One region of the Pseudomonas sp. FME51 genome, then DNA from elsewhere that is predicted to be linked to it. Evidence: predicted binding sites of a transcription regulator. Region 1 holds the regulator's gene; each other region holds the start of a gene.
The links. Region 1 encodes FliA, which starts transcription of late flagellar genes. Its sites were predicted from a motif close to CTAAAGTTTNNNNNNNNNNNGCCGNTAA; they were not measured.
Positions count from the first base shown of each region.

Region 2: INT39_RS14365 (methyl-accepting chemotaxis protein) is a predicted target of FliA. The motif match lies at 8,430-8,457, and genes of this name have one in related genera.
Region 3: INT39_RS12050 (methyl-accepting chemotaxis protein) is a predicted target of FliA. The motif match lies at 5,216-5,243, and genes of this name have one in related genera.

Region 1 is NZ_JABUYN010000008.1:144,683-154,858, reverse strand. Features, by position in the region: gene INT39_RS15090 (chemotaxis protein CheA) at 1-573, opposite strand, end outside; gene INT39_RS15085 (protein phosphatase CheZ) at 585-1,388, opposite strand; gene INT39_RS15080 (chemotaxis response regulator CheY) at 1,403-1,780, opposite strand; gene INT39_RS15075 (RNA polymerase sigma factor FliA) at 1,884-2,618, opposite strand; gene INT39_RS15070 (MinD/ParA family protein) at 2,621-3,445, opposite strand; gene flhF (flagellar biosynthesis protein FlhF) at 3,471-4,814, opposite strand; gene flhA (flagellar biosynthesis protein FlhA) at 4,838-6,940, opposite strand; gene INT39_RS15055 (L-lactate permease) at 7,144-8,649, shown strand; gene INT39_RS15050 (LLM class flavin-dependent oxidoreductase) at 8,727-9,725, shown strand; gene INT39_RS15045 (cytochrome P450) at 9,809-10,176, shown strand, end outside.
Region 2 is NZ_JABUYN010000008.1:3,916-14,091, reverse strand. Features, by position in the region: gene INT39_RS14400 (Na+/H+ antiporter subunit C) at 1-43, opposite strand, end outside; gene INT39_RS14395 (monovalent cation/H+ antiporter subunit A) at 43-2,832, opposite strand; gene INT39_RS14390 (glycine zipper 2TM domain-containing protein) at 3,085-3,534, opposite strand; gene INT39_RS14385 (hypothetical protein) at 3,802-4,077, shown strand; gene INT39_RS14380 (1-acyl-sn-glycerol-3-phosphate acyltransferase) at 4,045-5,217, opposite strand; gene INT39_RS14375 (CPXCG motif-containing cysteine-rich protein) at 5,365-5,565, shown strand; gene INT39_RS14370 (SOS response-associated peptidase) at 5,562-6,212, shown strand; gene INT39_RS14365 (methyl-accepting chemotaxis protein) at 6,266-8,398, opposite strand; gene INT39_RS14360 (M48 family metallopeptidase) at 8,518-9,324, shown strand; gene INT39_RS14355 (OprD family porin) at 9,479-10,176, shown strand, end outside.
Region 3 is NZ_JABUYN010000006.1:32,728-42,903, reverse strand. Features, by position in the region: gene INT39_RS12070 (O-succinylhomoserine sulfhydrylase) at 1-1,103, shown strand, start outside; gene INT39_RS12065 (sensor domain-containing diguanylate cyclase) at 1,136-2,107, opposite strand; gene INT39_RS12060 (response regulator) at 2,136-3,137, opposite strand; gene INT39_RS12055 (ComEA family DNA-binding protein) at 3,382-3,666, shown strand; gene INT39_RS12050 (methyl-accepting chemotaxis protein) at 3,711-5,147, opposite strand; gene rnd (ribonuclease D) at 5,351-6,505, shown strand; gene INT39_RS12040 (YcgL domain-containing protein) at 6,502-6,795, shown strand; gene INT39_RS12035 (NINE protein) at 6,810-7,211, opposite strand; gene INT39_RS12030 (YcjX family protein) at 7,279-8,637, shown strand; gene INT39_RS12025 (TIGR01620 family protein) at 8,634-9,662, shown strand; gene INT39_RS12020 (hypothetical protein) at 9,649-10,176, shown strand, end outside.

The sequences.
Region 1 (10,176 bases):
GATGTCATCACTGGCAGCAGCAGGCGCTTCGGGCGTCGAGTCTTCTTCCGGTTTGACGTGCAGCGCCTCGAGCAACAGCTCGAACTCATCGTCCGTGATATCTCCGGCTTCCGGTTGCACCTCGGCAACGCTTGGCTCTACGGCAGGAGCTGCGACCTCTGCAACAGGCCCAGCGGTATCGGCAGCAGGCTGCGCCAGCACTGACAGCGCAGACAGCAGTTGCGGCTCAGCAGGCGTGAGCGCCGCACCTTCACGCACCTGGGTGAACATGCTGTTGATGGTATCCAGGGTTTGCAATACCACATCCATCAGCTCGGCATCGACCTGACGCTCACCCTTGCGCAGGATATCGAATACGTTTTCGGCGATATGGCAGCAGGCCACCAGCGCATCAAGCTGCAGGAAGCCAGCACCACCTTTGACGGTATGAAAGCCACGAAAAATGGCGTTGAGCAGATTGGTATCGTCGGGGCGGTTTTCCAGGTCGACCAGCTGTTCCGACAGCAATTCGAGAATTTCCCCAGCTTCTACCAGAAAGTCCTGGAGAATTTCTTCATCCGCATCAAAGCTCATTTAGTACTCCCTCAGAACCCAAGGCTGGACAGCAGGTCGTCGACCTCATCCTGTCCCGACACCACATCATCCCTCTTATCGGCATGAATCTGCGGACCTTCACCCTTCTGCGATGATTTTTTTTCATCCAGCTCGGAAAGGTTGTGCTGAATACCCGCTATCCGGTCGACCTGGCCGGCCATGCGCACCAGATTCAGCAGACTCTCCTCAACATCATGCACCAGAGTGATGACGCGCTTGATCACCTGACCGGTCAGATCCTGGTAGTCCTGAGCCATAAGGATATCGTTCAGGTTCGCCGATACTTCGCCGCTGTGCTGCTCGCTGCGCTCGAGAAACGCCAGAATATTGCGTGACAACTCACGGAATTCCGCCGCGCTCATCTCCCGCCGCTGCAGCCGTGCCCATTCGGCACGCAAGGTTGCCGCCTCGCGGCCGAGCGCCGATACCACCGGCGCACTGCTCTCGACCAGATCCATGGTCCGGTTGGCAGCCTTGTCCGTCAGTCTGACCACGTAGTCGAGGCGGTCAGAGGCGTCGGAGATCTTCGATGCTTCCGCGGCTTCAGCTTCGCTATCGAGCGTACGCACAGTGTCGATCTGGAAATTGATGATCGAGTTGTGCAGCGCGCGGGTAAGCTTGCCAACCTCGTAATACAGGCCGCGGTCGCGGGCCTGATTGATCTCGTGGATGACCAGGACTGCCTCGCGGTAATCGCCGTCTTCAAGGTGATCCACCAACTTCCGGGCATTGTTTTTCAGGGAATGCTCGAACTCATCGGCGATCGTCTGGCCGGGATTACTGCTCAGTGCCATCTTGCCCCCGGAAGTCATCTGGCCTCGACCCGCTCAAAAACCTTCTCGATTTTTTCTTTCAGCGCTTGGGCAGTAAAGGGTTTGACTACATAACCATTGACGCCCGCCTGGGCCGCCTCGATGATCTGGTCGCGCTTGGCTTCTGCCGTCACCATCAACACCGGCAGATGCTTCAAGCGTTCATCTGCACGCACCGCACGCAGCAAGTCAATCCCGCTCATACCCGGCATATTCCAGTCGGTCACCAGAAAATCGAAGTTGCCGCTTTGCAACATCGGCAACGCCGTGGTGCCGTCATCGGCTTCTGCGGTATTGGTGAAACCGAGATCACGCAACAGGTTCTTGATAATGCGTCGCATCGTCGAAAAATCATCGACGATGAGAATTTTCATGTTTTTGTCCAAGTGGACCTCCATACAAACCAGAAGAAGTGCAGTCACCTTGCACTCTGCGAAACTGTTGCCACTGACCAGACGTAACGCTGGGAAACCCGAATCAACCGTCGCGCCAGTCGGCCATACGGCCGCGCAGACGCGCTGCGCACTGACTGTGCAACTGACTGACCCTGGACTCGCTTACGCCGAGCACCGCACCGATTTCCTTGAGGTTCAACTCCTCGTCGTAATACAGCGACAGCACCAGCCGCTCGCGTTCGGGCAGCTTGTCTATCGCTTCGGCCAATGCCTTGCGAAAGCGCTCGTCCTCCACCCCATCAAAGGGCTCATGATCGGAGCCGATCTCGGTTGGCGCGCCGGCCTCCAACAGGTCTTCAAAACTGAACAACTTGCTGCCAGCCGTGTCATTGAGAATCGCGTAATAATCTTCGAGGCTCATGTCCAATTCGGCCGCAACCTCGTGATCTTTAGCATCACGGCCAATTTTCGCCTCAACGGCACGGATTGCACTGCTGACCAGGCGGGTGTTGCGATGGACCGAGCGGGGGGCCCAATCACCTTTGCGCACGTCATCCAGCATCGAACCACGAATGCGGATCCCAGCATAGGTCTCAAAGCTGGCACCCTTGCCATGATCGAACTTGCGCGAGGCTTCCAGCAAACCAATCATGCCAGCCTGAATCAGATCATCCACCTGCACACTGGCGGGCAGGCGGGCAAGCATGTGGTAGGCAATACGTTTGACCAGCGGCGCATACTGCTGCACCAGGCGGTCCTGCTCAGTGGCAGCCCCCATGGTACGCGCATACATATTGACGCCGCCCCCTGCCCCTATGCTCATGACGGTATTTCGGCCCGCTGCACCAGGCGCTCGACGAAGAATTCCAGATGCCCGCGCGGACTGGAAGGCAATGGCCAGGCGTCGACCTTGCGGGCGATGCCGCGGATGGCCAGCGAGGCCTTGCTCCGCGGGAAAGCCTCGTATACTCCGCGCTGCCTCTGCGCTGCCTTGCGGATGGATTCATCGTAGGGCACGGCACCAACGTACTGCAGAGCCACTTCCAGGAAACGGTCAGTCACCTGCAGCAGCTTGTTGAAAACATTATGCCCTTCCTGCGGGGTGTGAACCATATTCGCCAGTACCCGGAAGCGGGTCACGCCGTGGTCGCGATTGAGCAGCTTGATCAACGCATAGGCGTCGGTGATCGAGGTCGGTTCATCACACACCACCACAATGACTTCCTGGGCGGCGCGGACGAAACTGACCACCGAATCACCGATGCCGGCAGCGGTATCGACAATCAGCACATCCATGTCATCGCCGATGTCGCTGAACGCCTGAATCAGCCCGGCATGCTCACGTGGCCCGAGATTGACCATCTCAGCGGCCCCCGAGGCCGCGGGCACGATACGTATTCCACCCGGACCCGTGATCATCACTTCGCGCAGATCGCAGTTGCCTGCCAATACATCCGCTAATGTCGCCTTGGGCCGCAGCCCCAGCTGCACATCGATATTGGCCAACCCCAGGTCAGCATCCATCAACACCACGCGACGCCCGAGTTCGGCCAGCGCCAGGGACAGGTTGATCGACACGTTGGTCTTACCGACGCCGCCTTTGCCGCCGGTAACTGCGATTACCTGAACCGGATGATTGCCCATCTATACTGTCGCCTTTATCAAATCGTTAACCTGCGCGCTGACTATGGAGTATACCGGCAAAAACATCGGCCATGGTCTGGTCGGCTGCCACCTCGTTGCCTGCCAGACCTACGGCGCGACTGACCAGCTGATGTCCGACACCCCGTGCCAGATCATCGGGGATGCGCTGGCCATCAGCCACATAGGCTACCGGGAGACGTTGCTCCATAGCCAGCCCCATGGCCTCGCCCAGCGTGGCGGCCTCATCCACTTTGGTCAGAACGCAGCCCACCGGGTTGCAACTGCGGTAATTGTGCCACGCCGCCTTGAGCACTCGATATTGACTGGTAGCCGCCAATACCAACAAGGTGCTGATACGCGAGCCTTGCGCTGCCAACTCACTGAGCTGACCGCGCAATTGCGGATCCTGCGCCTGCAGCCCGGCCGTATCCACCAACACCAGACGCTTGTTACCGAACTCCTCAAGGACGTCATTCAGACTGTTCTGCTCATCCACCACCCGTACCGGTATGTTGAGGATTCGGCCCAGGGTGCGCAACTGCTCATGCGCGCCAATGCGGTAGGTATCCATGGTCACCAACGCCACACTCTGGCTGCCGTGCTTGAGCACGTAGCGCGCCGCCAGCTTGCCCAGCGTGGTGGTCTTGCCGGCACCGGTCGGCCCGACCAGGGCAATTACGCCGCCCTGATCGATCAGCTCTTCCCGCAGAGCGGGAATGCCCTGGGCCAGATGTGCCAGCAACAGGCGCCAAGCTTGGCGTATGTCGGTCACATCGACCACCTTGGCCAATAATTCCTTGCACAGCTCCGGGGGCAGTCCCAGGTGCACCAAACGGCGCCATAGGCTGGCCTGCCGCGGCTGATGTTGATTGACCTGCCCCCAGGCCAGGCCACCCAGCTGTGATTCGAGCATGTCGCGCAAACCGGCAATTTCCGAACGCATAGCGTCAAAATCATCCGTCGCCACAGGAGCAGGCTTGGCTGCCGCCTCTATGGGTGCTGTTGGCGCTGCACGCTCACTGTGCAGCCGTTCCAGCAGATCACGCGCCACTGGCGAGCCTTGCTCTGCAGCCTGGCGCATGCTGTCACCGAATAATTGACGGTTCACACTGGGGCCATCGGACGGACGCTCGCCTTCCTGCAGACTGGCTCGGGCGCTGATGATGCGCTCCTGGGTCTTCTTCAGCTCCAGATCCAGGCCGGGCGTGGGCGGTGTCAGGCGCGGCGCTTCATAATCCAGCGCCGCAGTCAGCTCGACACCACCAGCTACCCGCCGGTTGGCGATGATGGAAGCATCCGCTCCCATCTCATCGCGCACCAGTTTCATTGCCGAGCGCATGTCTGCTGCAAAAAAACGTTTGACTCTCATGGCCTGACTCACCCCTGTGTAAATCAATTCTGTCCGACGGTGGCAACGATGGTGACCTGCTTGCTATCGGGTATTTCCTGGTAGGACAACACCTGCGCTCCGGGCGCCGCGTATCTGACGAACCTTGCCATCATGTTGCGTACCGGACCGGCGACCAGCAATATCGCCGGCTTGCCCTGCATTTCCTGACGCTGCACCATATCGGCAAGCGATCGCTGCAGCTTCTCCGCCATACCCGGCTCCAACAAAATGCCGTCATCATTGCCCTGACCGGCCTTCTGCAGACTCTGAAGCAATATCTGTTCCAACCTGGGCTCCAGGGTAATTACAGGCAGCTCGGACTCAAGCCCGACAATGCTTTGCACGATGGAGCGGGATAAGGCGATGCGCACCGCGGCGATCAAAGCGCCGGTATCTTGACTCTTGCCCGACTGGTTCGCGATGGCCTCGGCAATGGTACGGATATCCCTTACCGGTACCTGCTCCTGCAGCAACCCCTGCAACACCTTGAGCAGGCCGGACAGGGAAATGATTCCCGGCACCAATTCCTCAGCCAGCTTGGGCGACGCCTTGGCCAGCACCTTGAGCAGCTGCTGAACTTCCTCATGGCCGAGCAGCTCATGGGAATGCTTGTAAAGAATCTGGTTCAGGTGAGTGGCGACCACGGTGCTGACATCCACCACTGTGTAGCCCAGAGATTGCGCCTGATCCTTGTGCATGGGCTCGATCCACACGGCTTCCAGGCCAAACGCAGGGTCTTTGCCCGGAATACCCTTGATCTCACCGAACACCTGACCCGGATTTATTGCCAGCTCACGGTCGGCATGCACTTCGGCCTCCGCCACGCCCACCCCCATCAGCGTGATGCGATAGACGTTCGGTGCCAGATCCAGGTTGTCGCGGATATGCACGGACGGCATGAGGAAACCCAGGTCCTGTGACAGCTTCTTGCGGATCCCCTTGATCCGCGCCAGCAACTGCCCCCCCTGACTGCGATCGACCAAGGGGATCAGCCGGTAGCCGACTTCCAGCCCAACCATGTCCACCGGGGTGACATCATCCCAGCCCAGCTCCCGGCTTTCCGGTCGCTGCAACGCCGGCAGCTGCGCCTGCTGCTCAACAGCCTGCTCCGCCTCAGCCTTGATCCGCTGCCGGTTGGCAATGAAATAAGCGCCGCCAGCGGCCATGGCTCCCAGACTCAGAAAGGACAGGTGCGGCATACCCGGAATCAGGCCCATGACGATCATGATCGCCGCCGCGATACCCAGCGCCTTTGGGGACGCGAACATCTGCCGCTTAACCTGACCACCCATATCTTCGGAAGTGGAAACCCGCGTCACCATGATGGCAGCGGCGGTGGACAGCAGCAGCGAGGGAATCTGCGCCACCAGGCCGTCACCGATGGTCAGCAGCACATAGATTTCACCGGCCTCGGCAAAGCCCAGCCCATGCTGCGCCATGCCAATGGCCAGACCGCCAATGACGTTGATGAACAGGATCAGCAGACCGGCCACCGCATCGCCGCGAACAAACTTGCTGGCACCGTCCATCGAACCATAGAAGTCCGCTTCCTGGGCCACTTCCATACGGCGAACCTTGGCTTCTTCCTGATCGACCAGACCCGCGTTCAAGTCAGCATCAATCGCCATCTGCTTGCCGGGCATGGCGTCCAGAGTGAAGCGCGCACTGACCTCGGATATGCGTCCGGCCCCCTTGGTCACCACCACGAAGTTGATGATCATGAGGATGGTAAACACCACCAGACCGACCACGAAGTTGCCGCCGATCACCACTTCGCCGAAGGCCTGGATCACCTTGCCCGCCGCATCTCCGCCCTCATGCCCGTGCAGCAATACCACCCGGGTCGAGGCCACGTTGAGCGCCAGGCGCAGCAAGGTGGCCACCAGTAGAATGGTTGGGAAGGCGGCAAAATCCAGTGGCCGCAGGGCGTAGGCACAGACCAGCAGTACGACCAGTGACAACGCAATATTGAAGGTGAAGAACACGTCCAGCAGAAACGGCGGGACCGGCAGCATCATCATGCCGAGCATGGCCAGCAGCAAAATCGGCACACCCAGGCTACCGTGGCGCAGACCCGCCAGATTGCTGCGCATGGAGCTCATCATCTCACCACGATCGACTGGCATTCCCCTGAGTTACCTCAAAACAATAAATTGACGAAAAAGTTCCGTGGACCTACCCAAAGCAAGAACTGTTCCATAATGCCAATAAAACCCATCATCCAACCTGGCTGCCCGCAGGGCTGTGCCCAGGCAAGCTTCAAAGGCTAGAATGCCGACGACTTTCTGCCATCAAGCAAGAACAACAAATGCTGTATTTTCTCTGGTCACTGCCCGCCCTGGTCGTTCTGGCGACCATCCTCAGCGGCCATGCCAACATCACCGTCGCCTCGATCCTGGGTCTGATGACGGCCATTCCCGTGGCCTTGTTTGCCGGCCCCATCGGTTTCGAGACCGCCCAGTTATCCGAGGCGCTGCTGCGCGGACTGTGGATCGGCGCGGTGATCGCGCCCTACATCCTCGGTGGTCTGCTGTTCTGGCAGATAGCCGCACGCGGACCATCTGACCCCTCCTCTACCCCGACCACCGGCAATACCGAACTGGATAGCAGTACCTGGACGCCGCTGGCCCGGCGCCGGCTGGTGTTCTTCGCCTGCTTCCTGGTCGGCCCCTTTGCCGAATCAGTGACCGGGTTCGGTGTCGGCATGCTGGGTACGGTTATCCTGCTGCGCCGCTTCAATTTCGCGGCCCGGCACCTGATGATCTTCGCGCTACTCAGTCAGACGGTGATCCCCTGGGGTGCAATGAGCAGTGGCACCCTGCTGGCCGCAGCCTATGCACGCATTCCTGCGGTGCAATTGGCGTTGTACACAGCGGCACCAGTGGCGCTGTTGATGCTGGTCTGGCTCACCCTGTTCTGGCAGACCGCTCGCCGGGCCGGCATCTCCGCTCCCTGGTCAGAATGCCTACGCGAGGTGGCCTGGATCGCCGCCAGCCTGCTGACACTGGTGCTCACTTCCTTTTATCTGGGACCGGAAACAGCCTTGCTGGCAGCCTACGGCCCGCTGATCGTCGTCCGCTATCTGCTGGACCTGCGGCCAGACCGGCATCAGACACGGACGGCGGCGCGCAAGATCCTGCCCTACGTTCTGCTGATCGGTGGCCTGGCCTTGAGCCGGCTGCTGCCTGAACTGCGCAGCACCCTGAGTACCTTTGCTCAAGTAGCATTGTTCGAGGACCTGCCTGCCTGGTCGCCGCTGTTCCATGCCGGCAGCTGGCTGATTGTCGGCGCGCTGATCATTCTGTTGTTGCGCCGGCAGACCGGCAGTCTGCGCCAGGAACTCAGCACCGCCTGGCGCACCGGCCAGCACGCAGTATTGACGCTGTTCCTGTTCGCCATGATGGCCGAGGTGCTGACTGCTTCCGGTATCTCCGGCGCCTTCGCCAGCGCCACCTTCAGCGCGCTGGGTGAAAAAGCGATTCTGGTCACCCCGCTGCTGTCGGGCGGATTCAGTATCCTGGCCAACAGCGGCAACCCGGCCAATAGCCTGTTCATGCCATCGCAAGTGGCGCTGGCCGCCCAGGCCGGATTGAGCATCCCGGCGGTAGCCGCACTGCAGCATGCCTCGGGTATGTGTCTGGGGTTCTTCTCGCCGGTAAGAATGTCGATCGCCGCCAGCCTGACCGGCGGCTATGGGGAAGAACGGCGGGTCTATGGGCAATTGTTGCCTTTCGCTCTGGCTGCGCTACTGCTGTTGATCTGCGCGGCACTGTGGGTGGCATCAACCGATGGCGCTATGCCCAGCCCGGTCTGATGATCACCCGCTGGGCTATGCCTTGGTGACATCCGGGGTTAGCATGACCGGCACATCCCTGCTGTTCCGGAGCCCCTATGACCACCCCAGCCGTACCACTCTCGATTCTGGATCTCTGTCCCGTCACCCTGGATTCGACCCCGGCTCAGGCCTTGCGCAACAGCCTGCAGCTCGCCAGACAGGCCGAGCAGCTGGGCTACAGGCGCTTCTGGGTGGCCGAGCATCACAACATGGTCGGTATTGCCAGCGCCGCGACCTCGGTGGTTATCGGCTATCTCGCCGCCGGTACCGAACGTATTCGTCTCGGCTCGGGCGGCATCATGCTACCGAACCACTCGCCGCTGCAGATCGCCGAACAGTTCGGCACCCTGGAATCGCTGTATCCCGGTCGTATCGATCTGGGTCTGGGACGCGCACCTGGCACCGACATGGCCACCGCACGCGCATTGCGCCGCGGCCGTACCGATGGGGAAGATTTTCCGCAGATGCTCGAGGAGCTTCGCCATTATTTTGCCGAACCGGAGCCGGGCCAGCGCCTGGTCGCCGTGCCCGGTGCCGGCCTTGATGTGCCCATCTGGCTACTCGGCTCCAGCACCTTCAGCGCCCAGCTGGCGGCCAGTCTCGGTCTGCCCTTCGCCTTTGCCGGACAGTTCTCGCCGGACTACCTGATGGTCGCCATGCGCGCCTATCAGGACAACTTCGTACCCTCGGACACCTTGCAGCAGCCCCACGCCATGCTCGGCATCAATGCCTTTGTCGCCGACACCCGTGACGAAGCCCATTACCTGGCCAGCTCACACCAGCAGTCCTTCCTCAACATGATCCGTGGCGAGCGCGGCCAGCTGCGCCCCCCGGTCGAAGACATGGATGCGCTATGGCAGCCCCATGAACGCCATCAGGTACTGTCGACCCTGGCTGGCACCCTGATCGGCGATGAGCAGACGGTTGCCCAACAGATGGCCGACCTGCTCGAGCGCAGCGGCGCCAACGAGTTGATCGTCAACAGTCCGATCTACGACCCGGACAAACGCTGTGACAGTTATCGCCGCCTGATGGCTGCCGCCGCAGGTCTTTGAGCGGCCCGCCAAGATGACCCGAACTTTGCCGGCTCCGACCTTTCCAAAACGGTAACCCCGTCTGGAAAAGTCGAGAGCCCATCATGAGCAGCATCCCCCGGGACACCGCATTTGACAGCAGCACCGCCTTTCTGCAGAACGGCTACAACTTCATCTCCGATCGCTGCCGGGAACATGCCAGCGACATATTCCAGACCCGCATCATGTTGCGGCCGGTGTACTGCGTCAGCGGCGAGGACGCAGCGCGAATGTTCTACGTGCCGGGGCGCTTCACCCGCAACCATGCCATGCCGCCAACCACCCTTTCATTGCTGCAGGACAAGGGCAGCAGCCTGACATTGACCGGCGAGGCCCATGCCCGCCGCAAGGAAATGTTCATGGCGCTGATGGGGCCGGCCCGCCTGAAGCAACTGGTGGAGATTTTCGAGCAGGAGTGGCAAGCACAACTGCC
Region 2 (10,176 bases), 140 kb from region 1:
ACATGGTCAACACCCCCAGTGTGAGGGCATACAGCAGCTCCATTATTGCGGCTCCCTGACAGCATTGATTGAGAGTTTGCCCAGATTGGACAGGATCAGCAGGGTGGCTCCGACCACGGTCAGATAGACCCCCAGATCGAACAGCATCGCCGTAGCCAATTCGATTTCACCCACCAGAGGTATGGCGAAGTGATCGAAGGCACTGGTCAGGAATGGATAGCCAAACAGCCAACTGCCCACACCGGTAAGACCTGCGATGACAACACCGGCGCCCGCCAGGTGATGATAATCGACACCCCAGCGTGCGTGCGCCCAGGCATTGCCGCTGGCGATATATTGCAGAATCAGAGCCACGGCTGTAATCAGGCCGGCAATGAAGCCTCCACCCGGCAGGTTGTGGCCGCGCAGGAAGATGTACATCGACACCATCAATGCCAGCGGCAGGATGAGCCGCGAGAGGTTCACCAACATGAAGGGATGTGTGTCCCGCGCCCAGGCGCGTTCGACGGTATCCATTGTCGGCCTGCTGAGGCGTAGCCCCTTGATCAACGCGTAGATTGCCGCACCCGCGATCGCCAGTACCGTGATCTCGCCCATGGTATCGAAGCCACGGAAGTCCACCAATATCACGTTCACCACATTGGTGCCGCCGCCCCCGGTCAGACTGTTGGCCAGGAAGAACCCGGCAATACTGTCATAGGGGCGCGTCAGTACCGCCAGACACAACACGGTCACCAGCGCCCCGGTCAGCCCGGCGATCAGCAGGTCGCGACCACGACCTAATGCTGATGACTCCACTGGCGTGGTACGCGGGAGGAAAAACAGCGCCAACATCAGCAGAATAATGGTGACAGACTCAACGGATAACTGAGTCAGTGCCAGATCCGGTGCAGAGAACCGGGCAAAGGCCAGCGCCACGAATAACCCCACCACGCTGAGCATGACCAAGGAAACCAACCGACGCCGATGCCAGATCGCCGTCGCGGCTGCCGCCGCCATCAGCAACAGCGCGCAGGCCAGCGTAGCACCGTCCACCGGCGTCATCGGCACCGCGCCGCGCAGCGACGGCAACTGCAGTAACCAATAGCCGCTCACCAAGAGTGCCGAGAGCAACATCCACAGCAAATAGCGTTGCAGCGACACGGCCTCGACACGCAGGGTAAACACCGCAGCCAGGTTTACCAGACGCTGGATAAAGCGCTCGAAGGTATCCTTCGCATCCAGCTGCGGCAGATGCACGTACCAACCCAATAGCTGACGCCGACCAAAGTAGATCAGCACGCCCAGCATCAACGCCACAAAACTCATGGCCAACGGCAAATTGAAGCCGTGCCAGATGGCGAGACTATATTCCGGCAGGTCTCCACCCAGGGTCGCACTCGCCGCTACCGCCAGCAGCGCAGCCACTGTAAAGCCCGGCAGCAAGCCCACCAGCAGGCACAGCGCGACAAGGATCTCCACCGGAATCTTCATGTAGCGGCTCGGCTCATGCGGTGGAAACTTCGGCAGGTTCACCGGTTTGCCGTTGAAAAACACGTCATGGATGAAACGCAGCGAATAGGCCACCGAAAACAGACCGGCCAACACCGCAACCAAGGGCACTATCCAACTGTAGTTACCGAACTGGTGTTGCTGGAGTGTCTCGGTAAAGAACATTTCCTTGCTGAGGAAGCCATTGAGTAGTGGCACACCGGCCATCGCGGATGCCGCCACCATCGCCAGCGTTGCAGTATGCGGCATATATTTCCACAAGCCATTGATCCGGCGCATGTCCCGGGTACCGGTCTCGTGGTCGATGATCCCCGCGGCCATGAACAGCGAGGCCTTGAATGTCGCATGATTGATGATGTGGAACACGGCGGCGACGGCGGCCAGCTGTGTGTCCAACCCGAACAACAGGGTGATCAGGCCCAGATGACTGATGGTCGAATAGGCCAGCAGCCCCTTGAGGTCATGCTGGAATAGCGCGGTGCAGGCACCCAACAGCAAGGTGGCCATGCCCGTGACACTGACCAGGAAGAACCACAGATCGGTATCAGACAGCGCCGGATACAGCCGCGCCAGCAGAAACACCCCGGCCTTGACCATGGTTGCCGAATGCAGATACGCCGACACCGGCGTGGGCGCCGCCATGGCATGGGGTAGCCAGAAATGGAATGGAAACTGCGCCGATTTGGTGAATACACCCAACAGCACCAATATCAGAATCACCGGATACAGCGCATGCTCGCGAATCAGATCGCCAGAGGCGAGCACCACGCTGAGTTCGTAACTGCCAACCACCTGGCCCAGCAGCAGAACCCCCGCCAGCAGTGCCAGGCCGCCGCCACCGGTGATCGCCAGCGCCATACGCGCACCTTTGCGCGCGTCCGAGGAGTGCGACCAATAGCCAATCAGCAGGAAGGACGACAGACTGGTCAGCTCCCAGAAGAACATCATCAGCAGCAAGTTTTCCGACAGCACCACGCCCAGCATAGCGGCCATGAACAACAGCAGGAAGAAGAAGAAGCGTCCCATCGGATCGTTCTTCGACAAATAATAACGGGCATAGATGATGACCAGAATGCCGATGCCGAGAATCAACAGGGCAAACAGGAAACTGAGGCCGTCCAGGCGAAAACTGATGTTCAGCCCGAGCCGTTCAATCCACGACCAGCTCTGCACCACCACACCACCGTCGAATACGGTGGAGGCTTGGCTCCACAGCAGAACCAACCCCAGTACCGGGGCCAGCATGGTCGCTAAGGCACACAGGGAACGGCCTTTTCTCTCCGCCAACAATGGCAGGAAAACACATATCAAAGGCAGTAAGACAATCAGTGCCAAGGTCATTCAGTTCAGACTCCACGTTTTAGCTACTCCCCCTCACGGGCAGGGCGACCATTATCCACAGTGAGCGCAGCGGGGCTACGAAAAAGCTTTACAAATTAATAGCGGGAATCGAAATAAAGGCCAGCTTTCTCACATAAAAAACGAAGGCCAGCCGCCACCATGGGTGACGGCTGGCCTACTGAGAAGTTAAACAATGCGCCGAATTCCGTATAAAAACCGGCAAGCGGGCCGGAGACCACCCCGCCCTGGACCCTACTTGCTGACGCGTGACACGCCATTAACTGTCAATACTCGTACCCTTTCGCCCGCAGCAAAAGAGATGTTCGGATCAACTTCCTGCACGTAGGCCCGTGTCTGGCCACCATCCTCGCGTACGGTAATCTCGATGCCCTGGTTGCGCGTGATCCCCTCTTCGGCAGCCGCACCGGCCATCCCGCCCGCGACTGCCCCCAGTACACCGGTAATGATGCTACCGCGCCCACCGCCGATCGAGCTGCCGGCGACACCGCCGACCACAGCACCAGCGCCGGTACCAATATTGGTTTTGGTGCCTTCGATCTGTACCAGTCGTACCGATTCAACGGTACCCATGCGCACGGTCTGCGGCGCACGCGCCTCATCGCGGCTGTAGGTGTCGCCGGTCAGACCTGAAGCACAGCCGCCCAGCACCAGCGCCGCGCCTAGCAGGCAGCTCTTGAGAATTTGTGTATTCATGGTGTCACCATCCTGTATCTGTGCAGGAAACCCTTACGGCTCCCTGGTGAGTCTGTGGTCAGCGCCTGAGTAGTTGGACCCGGCGAGGCGACAAATGTTGCGCAGTTGCCTTTCATCGGGTTTTCAAGGCCATGGATCGAGGTTGATTGATGTTTGTTCTAGAATGCGCGCCGATCATCGACCTATTCAAGCTCCAGCCAGAATAACAACTATACCCGCGGGTCACGAGCACCGAATCTATCCGGAGACAGTTGCATGCCCATTTTGCAGGTTGCGTGGATGTACTATTTGAACAATAGCGCCTTTGTGCTCAATTGCCTGGCGTTGTTCTATGGTCTCAGCGGCAGCTGGCTGATCATCGCCACGCAACTGCGTACAGCCCGCGCCGACCGTCTGGCAGCTGACACAAGCGGCGTACTGACGCTGAATGGCGTCACCGTCAATCACCGCGCCAACCGGATGTTCATGCTGGTCGGTGGTGTGTGTCTCGGGCTGGCTCTACTGCTGACCCTCGCTGCCCGCCTGGTCTGATACCCACTGCCGGCTGGCTACCGGATTGGCATATTGTCGTAACCACCACAGCCGCTGCTCCGCGGGGCAAGCCGCCAGACGCTCGGCAAACCGCTTCTCTTCCGCGGCCAGCATGGCTACTTCGAACTGGTCGCGCCAGCCAGTGATATCGACCTCCGTCTGCTCCGACAGCAACTGCTCCATCGCCAGATAATTACTGGGATAAAGGCGATACAGACCCAGAATCTGCCGATCCGCTTCCGCCGCCACGCTTTTGGCATCCCGATGTTCGCCCGTCAGAGGCTTGCCGAAGGCAATATGCACTCGACCTTTATAACCGGTCAGGCCCATGGCGATGGAACGGTCGTCCTCGCCCGGCTGCTTGCTGTAAGCACCGGTGTGCTCTCGCTGCTCCAACTCCCGTGCCTTCATCTGGTCACAGGGGTCCCATTCATACGCGATGGACACCGGAACGATATTCAGCGAGCGCACTACATCGGCAAAGTCCTCACCCTTGCGACTCATGCACAGCATCTTGATGATCGCCGTATCGGTGCGATCACAGCCATCCTTGGCGCGACCTTCGGCCTGGGCGATCCACACTGAATGTCCGCTCAGAATCGAATGGTTGATGTAGGCAGACAGGGTCTGATAAACCGTGAGCTTTTCCCGCCGACCGGCAACCGAACGGTGCACGATGAAGCATTTGTTCAAGCGCATCAGGTCGCTGACGAAAGGGCGTTGCAACAGGTTGTCACCGATCGCAATACGCGGCGTGGGATGCCCACCGTGATACAGCGCGTAGTTGACGAACGCCGGATCCATGGCGATATCCCGATGATTGGCCAGAAACAGATATGGCTGGGTCTTGCTGAGATGCTCCAGCCCGCTGTAGGTGACAGTCAGCGCGCTGCGTTCGATCACCTTGTCCAACCAGGGTTCGAGGCGATGCTGTAGCGCATCCACGCTATCGATACCGCGGACCTCGCGACGCAATCCGTTTGCGATCAGTGTCGATGCTACCCCCGGCAGCCAGCGGCTGAGTCGCGGAAACCGATACCCGGCCAGCATCCGCAGCAACTCCTCATCCCGCAGCAGACGCTGCAGAACCTCAGACACTTCAACATCTCCATAGGGCCGGATGGCATCAAACTCGCCCATGTATTCCTCATTACCTTGGGGTGGAAACCGCGCATTATGCGGTGCCGCGATTCGACTCACAATTCCCCTGTAGCTGTTTCGTCGAATTGACGGACGGGCTAGACTCTCTGGCTGCTACCCATATTGCCCCTTTCCAGGAGAACGCCCATGCCATTGTTGGATGAATGCGCCCGCAATTGCCCGCATTGTGGCGAGCCGATCAGGCTGTTGGTCGATCTCAGTGGCGGCTCGCAAAGCTATGTAGAAGACTGCTCGGTATGCTGCCAACCCATATTGGTTCATTTATGGGTCGATGCGGATATGGAAAATTACCAATTGGACCTGCGTCGCGAGGAAGATCCGCTGTGAGCGGCCGACTCGCCCAGTTCAGCGCGCCGCTGGCAGAGATGCCCGAAGACTGGAAACCCAACTGGAATGTTTGCCCCGGTAATCGACTGCTGATTCTGCGCAAGGTGAACAGCCAACTCGAGTGCAGCCAGGTGCTGTGGAATCTGACGCCCAGCTGGCTGCGCGACCTGAGCCGCGCAGCCTTCTCCGCACAGGCCGAGTTTCTGCATGACAAGCCCATGTTCCGCGAACCACTGGTACAGCGGCGCTGCCTGATCCCAGTGGACGGTTTCTATGTCTGGCAGCAGCAGGGGCGGCGTAAGCAACCCTGGTATCTGCGCCAGCAGAATGGAGGCCTTGCGCTGGCTGGCCTGTGGGACCGTTACGCCTTGGATGATGGTACCTATTGGGACAGCTGCGCGCTGATCACGGCCCCTGCCAAAGGCCTCCCGGCACGCCTGGGCGGACGCATGCCCGTCACTCTCAACAAGGCCGAACAGGCCATCTGGCTAGCTGATGCTACCGCGCCGAGTGCTCTGCAACCGCTGCTGCTGAATGCCGACTCCCAGGTACAGTTGATGTACCCGGTCAACCCCGCGGTCAGCAGCCCCGCCACTCAAGGCCCCCATTGCTGCAACCCCACAGGCCATGCCGTCAGGCTGGATTAGTGGTCCTGGCAGGGACATGATCGCTCCCCTGCTCTACGTCCCGGCCCCCCAGCCTACACCTTGAACTGATTGATCAAACGCCGCTGGTGCTCGGCCAGCTTGGTCAGGCCAGCGCTGGCGCTGGACGCATCACCGGCGCCCTCGGCCACCGAATGGGCGACCTGACCGATAGTGCTGACATTGCGGTTGATGTCCTCGGCCACCGCGCTCTGCTGCTCCGCTGCGCTGGCGATCTGGATGTTCATGTCATTGATCACCGACACCGCCTGAGTAATCGAGGTGAGTGCTGCGTCAGCTTCTTCGGCCTGCAGGACACTTTCCTCGGTACGCACACGGCTTTTCTCCATGACCTTGACCGTCTGCCGGGTATTGGTCTGCAGCTGCTCGATCATCCGCTGAATCTCTTCGGTGGAGCTCTGGGTCTTCAATGCCAGATTGCGCACCTCATCCGCAACCACCGCAAAGCCGCGGCCATGCTCCCCGGCGCGCGCCGCTTCAATAGCCGCATTCAGCGCCAACAGGTTGGTCTGCTCGGCAATCCCACGAATGGCATCCAGAATCGAGCTGATATTCTCGCTGTCATGGGCCAGGGTCTGCACGGTTTGCACCGCGCGCTCCATATCAGCCGCCAGGCGCTGAATGGTGTCTGCCGTATCCTGCACCACCTTGCGCCCGTGGCTGGCCGAGCCGTGGGCATTGCCTGCCGCCTCTGCGGCCAATCCAGCATTGCGTGCAACATCTTGAGCCGTGGCGGTCATCTCCGTTACAGCCGTTGCCACCAACTCGATCTCACCGAGCTGAGTCTGCACACCATCATTAGTGCGCATGGCGATATCCGCCGTGTTTTCGGCAGCATCAGTCACCTGCTGCACCGAGTCCACCACGTCACGCATCATGCCCTGCAGCTTATCGAGGAAGCCGTTGAATCCGCGGGCAATGTCGCCGAACTCATCGGCACGGTCGACCGCCAGCCGCTGGGTAAGGTCGCCATCTCCCTGGGCCACTTCATTAAGCATGGTTGCCAGGCGACGTGCCGGTCGGGCCAGGCTATAACCGACCAGCAGCATCACGCCCAGGCCGATCAACGCAATCAGCGCACCGATGGCCGCCAGGGTCACAGTCGCGCTCGACTGCTGCTGCGCCAGCTCAGCTTCCAACACGTCCAGTTTCGCCATCACCACATCCAACGGCAGACTGATCAACAATGCCCAGCGGGTACCGGAGTTACCCAGCGGAACCGGCATCCAGAGTTCGATCTGGTTATTGGCCCGGTCCACTTCATAGATCGGCTGATCGGCCAACCGCTTCAGGTTGGCCATCCCAGCAGCATCCAGCACTTGCTCGGCGGGCTGGCCGAGTGCGGCCTCGTCACCTGTCCAGGCTACCAACCTATCGTTGGTACTGATCAGTGCCTGATACCCCACCCCGTCGTACAGGCGGTTATTACTTTGTTCCAACATGGACTGCAGAAAGTCCAGCGACAGGTCCGCACCGACAATCCCGAGAAATTCACCATTGAGCATGATCGGGGCAGTAAAGGATGCCAGCATTACCGTACGATCCCCCACCTCATAGGGAGCCGGATCAATCACGCAAGGGCCCTGAGTATCTCGGGGGCAAAAATAATACTCACCGGCACGAATACCGTTATCCAACAGTGTCTCGTCATCCAGCTCCGTCAGCAGATCAAGCCCTATCGAGCCATCCTCGTCCCGGTACCAGTAAGGAATGAACTGCCCACTCTGGCTATGCCCGGGCAGCCCGGTTCCTGCATGAAAATCATCCAGTCCATCAAATGCGCCCGCCTCCCAGGCTACATAAAGAGCCAGCAGCTCGGGCCGATCCTCCAATAGCTTGCGGACATAGTGCAACATCTCCTTACGGCTGATCATCAGCGCCGGCAGACCATCCTGTATATCACCGACCTGACGATTGAGCAGCGCCAGCTGTTCATTCACAGCAAAGGGTTGCTCCAGCTGCTGGCGGATACGCAGCATTTCGGCATTGGCTACCGCTTCCAGCTCGCTGCGCACATGCTCGTCAAGGATCTGCTCAGTGCGCTCGGCAACCATGCTCTGATTGCGATCAAAAGCATTCAACGCATACAGGGTCATACCTCCTACTGCGACAAACAGACAGGCGCCGGCAAGCGCTGCAATGGAAAACTGTATGGATCTGAATTTCATGGGGGAACTCGTGAAAACCGTCGTGAGTACTTTATCGGCAGGAATGGTCAAACCTTCAGCGATGATCTGGTATTGTGCAGAACGTCCATTACCCAAACATTACGGTAGGAAAATCCGTCATGCGTATTCGTTTATTTTGCTGTCTGCCGTTCATGCTGCTCGCCAGCTGCGAAAGCGTCCAAACCACCCAGGGCGGAGCTGTCGGCGTTGACCGCAGCCAGTACATGTTCAGTGCGCTATCGAGCACCGAGGTCGATCAAATGGCGGCCGAGTCCTATAACGAAATGCTCACCGAAGCGAAAAACAAGAAGCTGCTGAACACCGACGCAGCGATGCTCAAACGCCTGCGCACCATTGCCGACCGTTTGGTGAAAGAGGTGGATCACTTCCGTCCCGATGCCCGCAGCTGGAACTGGGAAGTCAACCTGATCAAGAGCGATGAGCTGAATGCCAGCTGCATGCCGGGCGGCAAGATTCTCTTCTATACCGGTATCGTCGACAAACTGAAGCTGACCAACGATGAAATAGCCCAGATCATGGGCCATGAAATTGCCCACGCTTTGCGCGAACATGGCCGCGAAGCGATTTCCCGCGCCTATACCACGCAAATGGGCACCCAGGTAATCGGCTCGCTGTTGGGCCTGGGGGAAGGTACGCGTCAGGTGGCCGATATGGCGGTACAGTATGGCCTGACCCTGCCAAACAGTCGCTCCAACGAAACCGAAGCCGACTTGATCGGCTTGGAACTGGCCGCTCGCGCGGGTTATCAGCCTGATGCAGCGGTGACACTCTGGCAGAAAATGGCAAGCGCCTCCCAAGGTCAGCCACCGGCGTTCATGAGCACGCACCCGACATCTTCGGGTCGAATTCAGAATTTGCAGAGCAATATTCCGAAAGTACGCCCACTCTATGATGCTGCCAAATAGCCATAGGGCTTTAAATAAAAGTGAGCCTCTAATACATTAGTCTAGGTTCAAGTCTTAATTACTTGATTTTCTAGCTGTTACGTCTATGTTACAGCGGTTGAAAAACGTCCGCCCGCTGGGCAACCCTGAGAATGTGCACTCGAGGAATAACATAATGAAAAAAACATTGATCGCCAGCAGCGTAACCGCTGCCCTGCTGGCTCTGCCTACTTTGTCTGTCGCTCAAAGCGCCGGCTTTGTCGAAGACGCCAAGGCTAATCTGAGCCTGCGTAACCTGTATTTCAATGGCGATTACCGTGAAGGTGACGGCGTTTCCAAGGATGAAGAGTGGGGCCAGGGCTTCATGCTCAACTTCCAGTCCGGCTACACCCAGGGCCCGATCGGCTTCGGTCTGGACGTATTCGCCCGCTCGGGTATCCGCCTGGATTCGGGCAGCCGCACCAGCAAAGCTGACCGTAGCCGCAACCCCGGCACCATGTTCCCGCTGGATCATGACGACAGCGCCGTCAATGAATTCAGCCAGATCGACTTCGCCGCCAAGGCCAAGGTATCCGAGACCGAGCTGAAAATCGGTCGCGGCCTGCAGCCCAGCCTGCCGGTAGTGAGCCGCAACGACGGTCGCCTGCTGCCGCAAACCTACAGCGGCGCGATGCTGGCCTCCAAGGAAATCAACAATCTGACCCTGCGCCTCGGTCAGTTCGACGAAGCCAGTGGCCGTAACTCCACCTCCCATGAAGGCCTGCTGCTGGGTGGCGGTTCCGAGCGCGTGAACAAGTTCCAGTATGCCGGTGGTGATGCCCAGCTTGGTGACAATCTGGTTGCCAGTTACTACTTCGCCAAGCTCAAGGACTA
Region 3 (10,176 bases), on a different contig from region 1:
CGCTGTTCCTGACCTCCAGCTATGTGTTCCGCAGCGCCGGTGACGCCGCTGCGTGCTTTTCCGGCGAACGCGCCGGCAACGTTTATTCACGTTACATGAATCCAACCGTCCGCACCTTCGAGCAGCGCATTGCTGCGCTGGAGAATGCGGAGCAGGCGGTAGCCACCGCCTCCGGCATGGCAGCGATTCTGGCTACCGTGATGAGCCTGTGCAGTGCCGGGGATCATATTCTGGTGTCGCGCAGTGTTTTCGGTGCCACCGTCAGTCTGTTCGACAAGTACTTCAAGCGTTTCGGTGTGGAAGTGGACTATGTCACCCTGGCCGACCTGGCTGGTTGGCGTGCTGCCTGCAAACCCAATACCCGTCTGTTTTTTGTTGAGTCCCCATCCAATCCATTGGCCGAGCTGGTGGACATCCGCGGGCTGGCAGCAGTAGCAAAAGAGCAGGGCGCGTTGCTCGCCGTGGATAACTGTTTCTGCACGCCTGCCTTGCAGAAGCCGCTGGACCTGGGTGCCGATATCGTCATCCATTCTGCCACCAAGTATATCGACGGGCAGGGTCGTTGCCTGGGCGGCATCGTTGCCGGTCGCAAGGAGCATATGCAGGAGGTGGTTGGCTTCCTGCGTACCGCGGGCCCGACATTGAGCCCGTTCAATGCCTGGGTGTTCCTCAAGGGGTTGGAAACTCTTCGTCTGCGCATGGCTGCCCATTGTGCTGCCGCTCAGGAGCTGGCCGAGTGGCTGGATAAACAGCCGGACATCGAGCATGTTTACTATGCCGGGCTGCCCAGTCACCCACAGCATGCCCTGGCCAAGTCGCAGCAGGCCGCTTTTGGTGCTGTGGTCAGTTTTGAAGTTCGTGGTGGTCGCGAGGCCGCATGGCGGTTCATCGACGCCACACGCTTGATCTCCATCACCGCCAATCTGGGTGATGCCAAGAGCACCATTACCCATCCGGCGAGTACCACCCACGGTCGACTGAGTGTCGAAACGCGGGAGGCGGCAGGTATCCGTGAAGGGCTGATTCGTCTGGCGGTCGGCCTGGAAGAGGTCGCTGACCTGCGTGCGGATCTGCAGCGCGGATTGGATGCAGCCCGCAGCTAGGGGGCTTGGGGAGTGAGCCTTAATCTGTAGGGCTACAGGGCAAGCTCCCCGGTTTCACTCAAGGTAGTGCGGTTGCGGCCTTTGGCCTTGGACCGATACAGCGCGCGGTCCGCTGCCTCTATCAGCATGCCGTACCCTGGCATGTTCTCTTGAATGCTGGCCACGCCCATACTGACGGTACAAGTCAGGATCAGACCTTCATAATCGATATACAACTGTTCGATACTGCAGCGTAGCCGCTCGGCAAACTGACTGGCACCTTCCAGACTGGTATCGGGCAGCAGAACGACGAACTCTTCACCACCGTAGCGGCCCGCATAGTCGCTCTCCCGCGCCAGCTGACGGGTCACTCTGGCGACCTGCCGGATGACTTCATCCCCCGCCCGGTGGCCGTGACTGTCATTCAGCTTCTTGAAGTGGTCGATATCAAACAGCACCAGGCTGGCCGGACTGTTATGGCGAGTGTGGCGGGCGAATTCACGCTCCAGGCAGTTCTCCCAGTGCCGGCGATTGAGCAACCCGCTCAGGCCATCGTGCAGAGCCAGTTCCTGAAGCTGGACGTTGGCGGTCTCCAGCTGACGCTTGTTGGTTGCCACATTGGTTACGTCATAGATGATCAGGCACACGTGGTCGGATGCTGCGCTGACCGTACTCAGGGGCAGGATGGTGACGTTCTGGTACATCTCATCGGCCAGGCCGGTGATCGGCTGATAGCTCTTGAAACGCACCAGATAGGGGCGTTGTTCCCAGATCGTGAAAGTGCGGATGCCAAGCATGATGGCAGTTTCGACCTTGTGGATGAACCAGGGGCGGTCGATTTCCGGAAACAGGTCGAGCAGCGACTGCTGCGACACCCGGCTGGCGGACATACCGGAGTGGTTTTCCATAAAGCTGTTCCATGCCTGTACCCGATAATCCCGGTCCAGGACAACCACACCGACATCGATGCTCTGGACTATATCCAGCATCCAGTGCAGTTCGCTGATATCGAGTGACGTCGTCATGACTGTTTCTTCCTGTGCATAGTGAACATCAGGCCAGCAGCTCGACTTTCCGCTGCAGTCTGGGCACCGAGTCCTCGGTGAACAGCAATATCAGATCGAACTGGATATCGTGGTTCTCCAGGGCATAGCTGATCTCGACCGCCAGGGTCTGCTTCCAGCGCGGACGATTGAGACGAATCAGCTCATCAATGGCGCAGTGTTGGCCGAGCAGCAACGGGTGTCCCACTGACAGCTGGATGCCGAGTTGTTCAGAGAGTCCGTTGAGGCAGGCGCCGGTAATGATGGCTGCGAGGTCGAGCAACAGCTCCAGATGGGATGTGGCGTCCATCTGACTGTTCAGCAGGCCGGCCACGTCACTGATTTCCGAGTCATGGAAGATCAGCAGAGCCTCACCGGCAATACCGCCGCCAATATAGCCCTGACAGATAGCCGAGACCTGCTGGGTGCCCTGAGCATCAGCCAGGGCCATCTGCAATTCGCCCACTTCCAGGATATTGACGTTGGGAATTGGCAGGCGGATGAAGACATTCAGAACGCGCCCAAGCAACTCTGCAGCGCGGCCCATGGCAATGTTGGCCAGTTCGCGAAAGGCATCACGAAAGTTGACCGAGGGCAGGCAGCGCGGCGCGAAATCCGGAGGCTGAGATGCCAGAGCTGGGAACTCCAGGCCCAAGGCAAGCAGCGCCGCTTCCAGCTCCATCGGGTTGACCGGTTTGCGCAGGAAGGCCAGGGCTCCAAGGGTTTTGGCCCGGCGTATGGCTTCTTGCTGAACATCGCCGGAGATGACGATGACATCGGCCTGCAAACCTTCGTCGCGTATGCGTGCAAGTACATCGAAACCATTCAGCTCGGGCATGGTGAGATCGAGCAGCACGATACGCCCCTTGCCACTGCGAATCGCTTCCAGGCCGAGGAGGCCATTTTCTGCCTGGGTGATCTGTAATGGCCAGCTGGGTGGCAGGTTGCGGATCAGCTGCTTGCGGGCCATGCTCGAATCGTCGCATACCAGCAGAGGTATGGCGTCGTCCACGTGGCTATCCTTTTCCGATGAGTAGCGATGAAGGCATAATGCCATCTTTGGCGTTAACCTGTCATCATCTGGATGACAAACGGCGTTGTTGTGAGAGATTCTTCACACATTCGCCTTTAAGCACTGTTGCTGCCCCGCTATTGGAGCTAGTTTGACCGGGTGCCGCAGGGAAGCGTTATCGTTTGATTGTTGTTCGGGTTTCTCCCTTGATGTGCGGTTCCCCTCAATTCAATGGAGAAATATCATGAAAAGTATTCTTGCTGCTGTCATCCTCAGTTTGTCCGCCTGGCTTGCCATGCCGGTATTCGCCGAAACCGTTACTGAACCCATGATAACGGTCAATATCAACAATGCCAGCGCGGCCGAGATCGCCGAAAGCCTGACAGGTATCGGCATGGCCAAGGCCGAAGCCATCGTTGCCCATCGCCAGGAAAATGGCCAGTTCGAGTCGGTGGAGCAGCTTGCTGTGGTCAAGGGCATCGGCCCGGCGACTATCGAAAACAATCGTGCACGCATTGCTCTGCAGTAATTAGCAGAGCTCCCCCTCAGCTTTTTCTGAGGGGAAGCTCTGACTCAGGTCTTCAGTCGTCCCACGGCGGCATTCAACTGATGAGCCAGCGCTGCCAGCTGTTCGCTGGTAGCAGCACTCTGCACGGTCTGCATCACAGTCTGCTCGGTTACATCTCGAATCTGGATAATGCTCTGGGTAATGGACTCGGCCACTTCGCTCTGCTGCTCGACGGCGGAGGCAATTTCGCTGTTGCCGTTACTGATCTGGCTCACCGATGCAGTGATTTCCGCTAGTGCAGAGCCTGCCTGCTCCACCTGTTCGACCGATTCGTGGGTCAGGCGGGCGCTGTCCTGCATATCCGTTACGGCATCATGGGTACCGCCCTGCAGAGCCTCGATCATGCGTTGAATTTCGTCTGTGGAGCTTTGTACACGTTGCGCCAGGGCACGCACTTCGTCAGCAACCACACTGAAGCCGCGGCCGGATTCGCCGGCTCGGGCAGCTTCGATGGCGGCATTGAGAGCGAGCAGGTTGGTCTGTTCGGCGATCTCGCGGATCACCCGTACGACGCCACTGATCTCCTGGCTGTGCCCTTCGAGTGTCTGCATATGCAGTGTGCAGCGCTCGATGCTGGCGGCCAAGCCGGTAATGGTCTGGCTGACACGCAGCACCTGATTCTGTCCTTCACGCGCCAGGGTATCCGCCTGGGTGGATTGGTCACGGGTGACAGCTGTGTTGCCGGCAATGTCCTGGACTGTGGCGCTCATCTCATTGACCGCGGCAGCCACCATGTCAGTTTCGCCTTGCTGGGTCACCATGCCGTCTTTTACCCCAGTCATCAGCCGAGCCATTTCATCGGTACCCTGTTCCAGTTGGCTGGCGGCCTGGCGCACGGTGCCAACCACGTCTTGCTGGGCGGTCTGCATGGCGTTGAAAGCCTGCGCCATGGCACCGACTTCATCCCGTGAGTCAACGGAAGCCCGTAAGGTCAGATCACCTGTTTGCTGAACCGTGAGCATGACATCGCGGAGGGTGAGAATGTTGCGGGTGATGAAGGATATGAGTAGCTGGGATACGCCCAGCACGCCGAGCATCAACAGCAGTACGACGATGGCATACAGCGATGCGCGGTCCTGCAGCAGGCTCAGATAATCCTGTCGCTCGACGCCGAGCAGCTGTGCTTTGCCGTCACGACTGGCCAGCCAGGCGCCATGCAGGGTAGCTGCCGCTGGCGCATTCAGCTGGCTGGCTGGAATCCACTGCGCCGCCCCCCTTGCAGTGCCTGCGGAGGAGGCTGGGTTCAGCCAGCGCAGCCCGGTGGGGGCGGTGTCCGTGGTGCTGGACAGAATCATCTCGCGGGCCATGTCCTGACGCACCGTATGAATGCGGTCCTGCTCCACCCAGAGCGCTGCGAGTACCAGCAATAGAGTGCTGGTAAAGGTCACGCTGTTGACCGCCCAAAATTTGTATTTGAGCTGTAGGTGCTGAAAAAACGCCATGCTGACTCCTTGGTGGATACTGCCTCCGACTGACCTTCTGGCAGCGCATACTATAAGGCCATGGCTCTATATCGGTTGATGTGCGTCAACCTTGACCCCTGGTCAAAGAAAATAGCTGGTTATGCATATCCACTGAAAGTTGCCGTCCGCGCGAAGGAACGGGTCGGTTATACTGTGCGCCTAAGCCAAGGAACCAATATTTTATGACCTCAACCGAGGCTCGTCCTCTCATGATCGACCAGAACGCCGAGCTGGCCGACTGGTGCAAACAGTGGCTGCAGTTACCATTTGTGGCAGTGGATACCGAGTTTGTCCGCACGGAAACCTTCTTCCCGATCCCGGGGCTGATTCAGATTGGCGACGGCGAGCGTGCCTTTCTGATCGATCCGTTGGCAATTACCGACTGGTCGCCGTTGGTCGCGTTGCTGGAAAGCCCCACGGTAGTCAAAGTGCTGCACGCCTGTGGTGAGGATCTGGAAGTTTTCCTACATCTTTGTGGCGCTCTGCCTGCCCCTTTGTTCGATACGCAGCTGGCTGCCGCTTTTCTGGGTATGGATTTTTCCATGGGCTATTCGCGACTGGTGCATGCGCTGCTGGATATCGAACTGCCCAAGGATGTGACCCGCTCCGACTGGCTGCAGCGGCCGTTGAGCGATCGGCAGCTGCAGTATGCTGCCGACGATACGGTGCACCTTGCAGCAGTCTACAAGTTGCTGGCGCCGCGCATCGAGGCTGCAGGTCTCACCGGCTGGCTGCTGGAAGACAGCGCCGACATGGTAGCCAATGCCCGGGTGATGGTAGAGCCCGCCGAAGCCTATCACCGGATCAAGCAGGCCTGGCGGCTGAAGCCCGCCGAGCTGGCTATTCTGCAGGTGTTGTGTGACTGGCGTGAGCGTCAGGCGCGGCAGCGCGACCAGGCGCGTAATAGACTGGTGAGGGAGGCTACGCTGTGTCCACTGGCGCAGCGGCAACCCGATTCACTGCAGGCGTTGGCGCGCATGGAAGATATGCATCCGCGCACGGTTCGCCAGGATGGTCAGACTATTCTGGATCTGATTCGTCAGGGGCAGACGGTGCCGCAGGAACAATGGCCACAGCCGGTACCGGAACCTCTGCCTGCGGATGCCAATCGGCTGTTGAAGACGCTGCGCAAGGTCGGCCAGCAGCATGCCGAGCGCCTGGGTATAGCGAGTGAGATCGTATTGCGCAAGAAAGTGCTCGAAGCCATGGTACGCACCGGCTATCCGTGCGGCCCCTATTCGTTGCCGGAGGAGCTGACTGGCTGGCGACGTGAGCTGATGGGCGAAGAGCTGTTGGCATTGGCAAATCAATTCTCCACCAAGGGGCAATCCGCATGAAGGTGCTGTGTTCCATCTATCGAAGCACGCGCAAGGACGGCATGTATTTGTACGTGCCGAGAGAGAAAGGCATAACTGAGGTGCCGGAGCCATTGTTGAAACTGTTTGGCAAGCCTGAGCATGCCATGGACATGGTGCTCACTGAGGAGCGCAAGCTGGCGCGCGAAGACATTCTGCAAGTGCTCGCCAATCTGAAAGAGCAAGGCTATCACCTGCAGATGCCACCGCAGCAGGAAGGCTGGATCGTGCACCTTCCCGATGAGCTGCTGACCCGCAACGATCCGTTATAAAGAAGGGCCTGGTATTACCAGGCCTTTTCCATATTCTTCACTGAAATCTGCTCGTTGAGCGTCCAGTAATCATACAACACGCCTATCAGAAACAGGCCGCCGGTGAAGAAGTAGATGATGGCGGTGATCCATTTGCCCATGTACAGACGATGGGCGCCAAAGATCCCGAGAAACGTCAGCAGTATCCAGGTCAGATTGAAATTGACCCGACCGCTGCGAAAACGCTGGTCAGCATGATCATCCATGGACGGGATCAGGAACAGGTCGACGATCCAGCCGATGAAGAACAGTCCCAGAGTGAAGAAATACAGGGTGCCGGTCCAGGGTTTGCCATAGTAAAAACGGTGCGCGCCCATGAATCCGAAAATCCACAGCAGGTAACCTACGGCCTTGCTGTGCGTGTCTGCGTGTGCCATTGAATTTTTCCCTAGCCTTGTTGTGCGATACTGCCCATAGACCATAAATCATTCCGGGAGTGCCTGCATGCCAGGAATAAAACAACCGCAGTGGCTGGAAAACGTTCGTCAGCAAGCCGCCAGTCTGGGTAGCCCGCACCTGCGCATCGGGGTGACCGGGCTCAGTCGGGCGGGCAAGACGACTTTCATTACCAGTCTGATCAACCAGCTGGAGAATCATCAGCGCGGGCTGCTGTCGCGGCGCGCACCATTTGACCGATTGGAAGCGGTGCGTTGGCAGCGCGATGGCGTGGAGCAACCCTTCGCCTACCTGCAGGCGCTGGAAGCCCTCGCTGGCGAGCCGGCGCGCTGGCCAGAATCCACTCGAGATCTGTCGCGGGTGGTGATAGATCTGCGCTTTCGCCAGACCGGTCTGCTCAAGCGAGTACAGAGTAGCCGCTCGTTGCGTGTCGAAATTCTCGATTATCCCGGAGAATGGCTGCTTGACCTGCCATTGCTGGCTATGGACTACGGGCAGTGGTGTGAGCAAATGCGCGATTGGCTGGATGCCGAGCCGCGGCGCAGTATTGCCGGCCCGCTGCGTGAGGCTCTTGCAGCGATTGATCCGCAGGCCCCGCAGGATGCAGCGCAACTCGCCGAGTTGGCCGCTGCCTGGACCGACTTCCTGCAACGTAGCCGCAGCGAGGCGGGGTTGTCCCGTAACCAGCCGGGACGTTTTCTGTTGCCGGGTAGCGGCATCGCTGCCGAGATGCTGCTGTTTATTCCGTTGCTCAGTGCCAATCGCCACACTCAGGGCGCAGCGGATAGCTGGTGGTCGGCCTGCGAAGCGCGCTTCCGCTACTATCGCGACTATGTGGTGAAGGGCTTTTATGACGAACATTTCAGCCGGCTGGACCGACAGATTCTGCTGGTCGACATGCTCGGACCTATGGATGCCGGACAGCCTGCTCTCGCGGACCTGAAAGCGGGGCTGGAGTCGGTGCTGCAGAGCTTCCGCTATGGCAGGGACAGCTTACTGAGCCGGTTGTTTCGACCGCGTATCAGTCAGCTGGCGGTGTGCGCTACCAAGGTGGATCAGGTCGCGCCGAGCCAGCAGCGCGCAGTGCAGCAATGTCTGGAGGATCTGTTGACCGACAGTCTGGCGGATGTACGCCACGGTGGTGTGCAGGTACGCGGATTTCCGCTGGCGGCGGTACGCGCCACGCGACAGGAAGGTGATGCGCTGGTCGCGGGGCTGGAGGGGCAGAGTGGCTGGGTACGTTATCAGCCGGGTGGGGTTCCCGAGCATCTTCCGCTGGATCTGCAAATCGGTGGCCCGGAACTGCTGCAACTACGCCCGCCCGCCGGGCTGCACCGTAATGAGCCGTTCCCGCATTATCGTATGGACGAGCTGATCGGTTGGATGGTGGAGGGACACGCGCTGTGAATGATCAACCCAAGACCCGGATTCTGGAAACCCTGAGTGAGCCTGTTGTCACTGAAGATACTCTGCGTACGCGGATACTCGGTGACGTCATCCTGACGCCTCGGGAGCAGGCGGTTGCGGCTGAGCTGCCCGAACCGGGATTGCTGAACGCACCGCCACGCAGCCGCTGGCCGAGCCGTCTGGCCAAACTGGTCGGTGCAGTGGTGCTGGGTGGCGTTGCACTCGAGTGGAGTCAATGGGCGCTCGCAGCGTGGCAGTGGCAGCCACTGGCGGGAACGCTGGTCGGTCTGCTGGGGTTGGCGTTGGCCGGGACTGGCCTCAAGGCTTGGCTGGATGTGCGCCGCCAACGGGCGCGGCTGACCGACCTGGAGCAGTTGCGCCTGGAAATGCAGGCGGCCCTGGCGGACCCGCGCGAACGCTTGAGCGTGGATTGGCTTGATCGACTGCAGGCGTTGTATCAGGGCACACCATTACAGGCGCGTATGACGGCTGCCTGTGCGGATCTGGATACTTCGCACAGCGCCGAGGAAGTCAGCCGTCGGTTGAACCTGTTGTTCTATCAACCACTGGATGCTCAGGCCCGGCGTATGCTGCGCCGGGAAGCTGTGGGCACCGGCCTGCTGGTGGCAACCAGCCCCTGGGTGACAGTCGATCTGCTGCTGGTGGTATGGCGTAACGTACGCATGATGCAACGTGTCGCCATATGCTACGGGTTACCCATGACCCAACTGAGCAGCTGGCGTTTGGCACGGCATGTCCTGAGAAACATCGCCCTGGCGGGAGGCAGCGAAATGGCCATCGGGGCGCTCAGCGACAGTTTGCTGTCGGGAGTGTTGGAAAAACTCGCCGCACGGGTGGGGCAGGGTGTCGGCGTGGGGCTCTATAGTGCGCGGCTCGGGCATTTTACGTTGGACTTATGTCGTGCTACTCCATTATCGAACCGGGACATGCTTGCCGAAGACAATCGTGGCATTATCCAGGGCATCAGGGAAAGATTGGGCAAGGTAACGGATGACAAAGTATAAATCACGCCGGCGCATGCAGGCAGAGCGCTGGCTGGGCCGGCAGAAAGACACTTTAACCGAGCACTGGTCGCAATTGCGAGCGCAACTGCAGCCAGCTACCTGGCCGGCGCGCTGCGCTCGTGCGGGTGGACTGCTTGATGCTGGACTGGGTAACTGGCAACCGGAGCCGGGGTCGAGCAGCGCCGAGCTTGCTCTGCTGCTGCAATCGCTGCCGCTGCAGAAACGGCAATTGCTGGGCAGTCTGCTGGATGCGCCTGCGGCTGGCGCCTTGGCGCTGGTTGAAGCCGTGGAACGGCTTGAGCTGGATTGGCGACAGCGGTTGGACCCGCTGCACAGTCATCGGCAATATGCCGCGCAACTCGAGACGCTGGCTCGGCTGCTGGAGCTGGCTCCGGCAGCGCGTTCCGCCTACCTGGACAATGAGCGCAAGATATTTCCGGCCATCGACAGTCTGCTGTTCGAGTCGCTACCCATACGTTTACGGGCTGATATGGCCAATCGGCATGTCATGGGT